Regions from separate parts of the Shewanella oneidensis MR-1 genome, predicted to be linked through region 2. Evidence: predicted binding sites of a transcription regulator. Region 2 holds the regulator's gene; the other holds the start of a gene.

Region 1 (3,213 bases), 1.6 Mb from region 2:
CCCTAGCAGTGGCTGCATAAATCCTTGATAGGAGATGTCTTTGTGGCAAATACCATTAAGGCTTGCCTCCCATAATGCCGTCATATCAGGTGTAGTGGCGCTAAGTGGCAGGCTATTAATTAAGCCTTTTCCCACCTCAGTTGCAACAATCGACTTACCCTGACGCTGAATAAAGCCCCGTTTAAACAGCAACTCGATAATCCCTGCTCGAGTCGCTTCAGTTCCTAGTCCATCGGTTTCTTTTAAAATTTTACGGATCTCAGGATCAGTTACATAGCGATTAATCCCCGTCATGGCGCCCAGTAAGGTGGCATCGGTAAAAGCTTTAGGCGGCTGGGTTTGCTTCTCGACCAATTCTCCTTGGTTACAATGAAGAACTTGCCCTAAGATGAGAGGCGGTAACTGGCCAGCATATTCCCCTTCATCTTTATCCTTGTCGTCTTGTGCAAAGGTCTCTGTGTTCGAAGTGTCTTTTCGCTCGCCCTCTTCTCTAGCAAACAACTGTTTCCACCCAAGGGACTTATCCTGTCTTGCCTTCGTTTTAAAGAGGCCACCTTCAATCGTCACTTCAACCGCCGTTTCACTGTAGCAATAGGCAGGGTAAAACTGCGCCAAATACTGTCGGGCAATATGCAGATAAAGCTGTCTTTCCCGCTGACTTAAACTGCCTAAATTAGGCTGTTTTTCCGTTGGGATAATGGCATGGTGGGCATCGACTTTTTTATCATCCCACGCCTTAGATTTAAGCCGAGGATTCGGTGCCTCAGAGTGGGCAACTAACTCGGGCGCACCCGATGTAATAGCGTTTAACACTGAACTTGCCAGCCCATGTTGCTCGGTAGGCAGATAACGACTATCGGAGCGTGGATAGGTAATCAGTTTATGGCGCTCATATAAACTCTGGCAGGTATCAAGAACCTCCTTGGCGCTCATCCCAAACCGCTTGGCCGCATCAATTTGCAGTGCCGATAAACTGTAAGGTAAGGGAGCACTTTGCTGCTTATCCTTAGTGCTTAACTGGGTCACTTTGGCCGGTTTATCGGTAATTCTTCGAACCACATTTTGTGCCAATCCCTTCGAAAGAACACGACCTTCATCGTCCATATAGGGTTGACAGGCTTCGCTAGGTTGCCATTTAGCACTAAAAAATTGCTGTTTATCCGTGACTAAGTGAGCCAAAACTTCATAGAAGGGTTTAGATTGAAAATGGGCGATTTCCTCATCACGGCGAACAATAAGCCCTAGGAGCGGGGTTTGCACACGTCCTACAGATAGCACGCCCTGATAACCCACCTTTTTCCCTTGGATGGTGTAGGCTCGCGTCATATTCATGCCATAGAGCCAGTCGGCGCGGCTGCGCGCTAATGCCGAAGTCGACAAAGGAATAAACTCACGGTTACTGCGCAGTTGCGACAAGGCACGCTTAACCGCCTGAGGGTTTAAGTCGCTGATAAGGAGTCGCTGCGTTTGCTGCAACTTATCACCGGTGACCCCCAAATAGGCAATCACTTCATCAACCAATAACTGGCCTTCTCGATCAGGATCACCCGCATTAACTAAGGTATCAGCCTGCTTGATTAATTTTTTCAGTACAGTAAGTTGGCTGCGGGTCGCAGCCTTAGGTTTGAGCTGCCACTTTTCAGGCACTATGGGTAAATGCTCAAATTTCCACGACTTAAAGTCGGGATTATAGGCATCAGGCTCGGCCTGTTCGAGTAAATGTCCTACACACCAAGACACACAGTTACCGTTTGCGTCTTCAATAAAACCTTCACCCTTTTTATGGGGTTTTGGCAACACATCGGCAATAGCACGCCCAAGACTTGGTTTTTCGGCAATATAGAGGATCATATCTACACTAAATACTGGATATAATTACAGTATAATTTAGCCCAAAGCAGGAGAGAGTGCAAATCGCAGTATCAACTTTAACGCAACCTCATCTCGGTCAATGCGCTGATAAAACTAAAGCCGTGTAAATTTTGTTGAGAACAATTCTCATCTAAATTTAAAATGACGTCAGTTGTTGGAGATAAATCAGGAGAATGCCATGCAAGCCCTCATAGCTACCTTGCCTATAAAGTCAGCGTTCAAACCCACATTCGTATTAAAATTCAATCAATTGGTCATATTTCACAGCCTAATGCTATTAGGGTTAAGCCTACTCTGTGAGCTTGGGTTGAAGAAACTCAATCTTGATACCCCAGTGATCCCTTGGAGTATTATTCAGTTTATGCCTGCCGCCGTGGGCCTATCACTTCTGCTTAATCATAGGGTGAGCCGCCGCAGTTTAACTTGGCTATTTGCACTGTGGATGTTGTTGTGGCTCGTTATCTAACGCTATTTTCACGGGATATCAAGCCACGATAAACTTTCCCTAAGTTCACCCCATCTAGAAGACTTGCAACTGTCAGCTTTACCGCCCAAAACACCTTACGTTAAAAAAGAACATCAAACTATCATACATTTAACAACTTTAACTATGAAGCAACTGAAAAAGTCGCTATGTTGAAGCTCTTAGACGTTCACACAAGTCTTAACCTTAGGCCAATTTGGTCTGCGAATACCAAAACTTACAAACAAATATCTAAAAAACTCTGCAAAAACAACAGAATATTGGAGTTGAACTATATGAATGAGATTGTTAATGCGGTCAACAATATCGTTTGGAGCCCCGCGCTTGTATATCTTTGCCTTGGTGTGGGACTCTTTTTCTCCCTGCGCTCACGTTTTTTACAGTTACGCCATTTACCCGAGATGATCCGTTTAATGTTTGATGGTAAGAGCACCGATGCAGGTGTATCTTCCTTTCAGGCATTAGCCATGACCTTAGCCGGTCGGGTGGGTACAGGGAATATTGCCGGCGTTGCAACTGCGATTACCTTTGGTGGCCCCGGCGCCCTATTTTGGATGTGGATGGTGGCGTTTCTAGGCGCGAGCTCCGCATTTGTGGAATCAACCTTAGGCCAAGTCTATAAAGAAAAAATCAATGGTGAATACCGCGGCGGCCCAGCCTTCTATATTGAAAAAGGTTTAGGCATGAAGTGGTACGCATGGACGTTTGCCATTGCAACCATTTTTGCCTGTGGGGTGTTACTGCCCGGGGTGCAAGCCAACTCCATTGGCGCCAGCTTAAAAACCGCCTTTGATATCGACCCTAATGTTACCGCGGCCGTGTTAGCCATGTTACTCGGGTTTATTATTTTCGGCGGA
Region 2 (3,213 bases):
TTGATATTGATACCGCTGTATAACTTGTTCCATAACCAGGTTAAAAAACGCTCGGCAATACGCACTAGGCTATCTGAATAATTTGCAGCGATTTCATCAAGATATTCAATGGCGGTTTCACGCGCTTGCGTTTCAGAAATCTTCTTACTGGCCGCTTCTTCTTGAATCGCCTTACGTAAGGATTCGGATTTAAGCAGAGAATCAAATAACGCCTGACGATTGGGCAACACAGGACCCGTCATCACCTTGCGTTGACGGCGAAAATGCACCCTAGCCACTCGAGCCAATTTATGGGCAATCCCCATATCGGTACCATGCTCATCGGCCATATAGCGCAGTGACACAGCATTGGAAAACTGCACAAAATTATGACGACCTAAAAATAGAATCATCAAACATTTACGTAACCAAGTAGGATTTTCGCGCTCCAGCACCGCGGCCTTCATTGTGTCATCTTCTTTACCTGGAGTACGACCCCAATACAGACTGACAGGTACCAGTTGAATATCTAACTCAGGCTTCTCTTTATGCACCGCCAACAGGCGCATAAAACATTCGAGGAAAGGCTCGTTACTCGCACGATCACCAAATAACGGTTTACGCCCTTCAAGGCACACCACGCGAGGCGCCACTACACCATTAACCACTAAAGGCTCGTAGGGGCTTGGCAAACCAAGCTTAGCGGTGATCTCGCTTAAAGCCGCAATATCACTGAGGGATTCTGTTTTCATTACATAGGCGAGTGGTCTGGAGGCATCCAGATTCAGATCAGCAAAGGGATCCTGCGGCACAACAATGGTGTGCACTAAGTATTTTTGGATCCAGCGTAATGATTTCAACCAAAGAGAGTCTTGTTTAGGCATTATTCTTATGCAATGTAAGTACGTTCATTAGCCCAATAGAATACCAGATTCTAGGGAATATTCGCTAATACTCTCCAATCCCGTTAAAAAGTGGTTAATACTTGCACTATGAATAATACTGTATATACTAACAGTAACTGTATAGAAAAACAGGAAAGACCATGAGACCCTTGACGCCACGCCAAGCTGAAATTTTAGAGCTGATTAAACGTAATATTGCCGAAACAGGCATGCCACCCACTCGGGCCGAAATAGCCACCCGCCTGGGTTTTAAAAGTGCAAATGCCGCTGAAGAACACCTTAAGGCACTGGCAAAAAAAGGCTGTATCGAGATCATGCCCGGCACATCCCGCGGGATCCGTCTCCCTGTTGAGGAAGAAGATAACAGTGAAACGGGTCTTCCACTCATCGGTCAAGTAGCTGCGGGCGAACCCATTCTCGCTCAAGAGCACGTAGAACAGTATTACCAAATCGATCCTAGTATGTTCCACCCGACAGCCAATTTCTTACTGCGCGTTAAGGGTGACAGTATGAAAAATATCGGCATCCTCGAAGGTGATCTGCTCGCCGTTCATAAAGTACAACAAGCTCGCAATGGACAAGTCGTCGTTGCTCGCGTTGACGATGATGTAACCGTCAAACGCTTTGAAAAAAAAGGTAATGTAGTCTATCTACATGCCGAAAATGAAGACTACTCACCCATTAAAGTCGATTTGAGTTTCCAAAGTTTAACAATTGAAGGGCTCGCCGTAGGGGTGATCCGCAACGGAGATTGGCTATGAACAAACTATTAGGTAATGCCCCGCGTCACCCCGGTTTATGGCTCGATACTGTTCGGGACGCAGATAGTGATTGGCAGCATACGCCAATTGTCACTATGCCAACCCAGAGCCAAGGCCGCCAAGAACTGACACAACTGAGCAAACAACTGGCCCAACTGAGCCAACAGGGAAGATGGATCGTGTTAATTAATCCACCCAGTATTGGCTACAAGCAGCTATTGGCAAACGCAGGCGTTCGTATGGATCGAGTGTTACTGGTGCACGCAAAAGATGAAGTCGAAACCCTGTGGGCAATGGAAAAAGCCTTAATCAGCGGTACTTCTAGTGCTGTGATAACTTGGACCCATGCCCTCGATGCCCGCGATAATCGTCGTTTACAAATTGTGGCAAAGAGCGCCCGTGCAATGGGAATAGTGCTTGAAGGTGCAACAAATGACTTGCCCTCAAATGACAATCTCGCGCCATCCACCAAATTTACTCAACCCGCTTTTTTCAGCTCTGTTCATTAAAATTTTGTACTCCGTATTTAGCCTTGAAAGCCGCCTCACCAATGAATGTGAGGCTTTTTTTTGGCAATTTTTCAGACAATTAGAAAAAGAAGTGATCTTGATCAATTTTTAAACAGCAAGTATGGTTGATTAAGGCGTGAATAATATATCGCCAGTTTAGGCATAGATATCGAGTTTTTATCGAATATCACTCGCCCACACAAATTGAGAAGAATGGGTTTATTCAGCAGTATGTGCCAGTGTGGCTAATACCAGCAGTAACAATACTTGATCATAAGTAAGCCGCCAACGCACGTTGAAGTCAGAAACACTTTTTTGGGAACTGAAGAGTTTGCATAGAGTTGAGACTTACTGTGTTGCTCTTCTTTGTAGTTGCTTTTCGCAATTGGCAGAGGAGAAGTCTTGTGAAGCAATGGTTGTATTGTTTACTCGTGGTGCTATTCGCCCCACCGTTGGCCGCATCGGACATGCGGTACAACATGACACCTGGCGTAACAGAAATCAGTGGTAAGGTTTATCACTTACACATGACGATTCTGTATATCTGCTGCGCGATAGGCTTAGTGGTTTTTGGCGTGATGATTTATGCCATGATCAACCACAGAAAATCCAAGGGCGCGGTCGCGTCTCACTTTCACGAAAGCACTAAAGTTGAAATTGCTTGGACGGTAATTCCGTTCGTCATTTTGATTTTAATGGCTATTCCAGCAACTAAAACGCTTATTGCAATGGAAGACCCTAGCAATGCCGATCTCACGGTCAAAGTGACGGGCTCACAATGGAAATGGCATTACAGCTACTTCGACCAAGATATTGAGTTTTACAGTATTCTCGCCACACCAAGACCTCAAATTGAAGGAAATGAGGTTAAAGGTGAGCATTACTTACTCGAAGTAGATAAACCCCTTGTTCTGCCGGTAAATAGAAAAATCCGTTTTTTGATGACCTCTGAAGATGTTATCCATTCATGGTGGGTACCTGATTTTGCAGTGAAAAAAGATGCGAATCCTGGGTTTATCAACGAGGCTTGGACACGTATCGACAAACCCGGGATTTATC

What was found. Region 2 encodes LexA, which represses DNA repair genes until DNA is damaged. Its sites were predicted from a motif close to TACTGTATNNNNATACAGTA; they were not measured.
Region 1: SO_RS14200 (DNA topoisomerase III) is a predicted target of LexA. The motif match lies at 1,864-1,883, and genes of this name have one in related genera.

What each region holds. Positions count from the first base shown of each region.
Region 1 covers NC_004347.2:3,176,002-3,179,214, forward strand. The annotation lists gene SO_RS14200 (DNA topoisomerase III) at 1-1,851, opposite strand, end outside; gene SO_RS14205 (hypothetical protein) at 2,051-2,338, shown strand; gene SO_RS14210 (alanine/glycine:cation symporter family protein) at 2,632-3,213, shown strand, end outside.
Region 2 covers NC_004347.2:4,798,165-4,801,377, forward strand. The annotation lists gene plsB (glycerol-3-phosphate 1-O-acyltransferase PlsB) at 1-863, opposite strand, end outside; gene lexA (transcriptional repressor LexA) at 1,025-1,645, shown strand; gene SO_RS21390 (cell division inhibitor SulA) at 1,642-2,154, shown strand; gene coxB (cytochrome c oxidase subunit II) at 2,559-3,213, shown strand, end outside.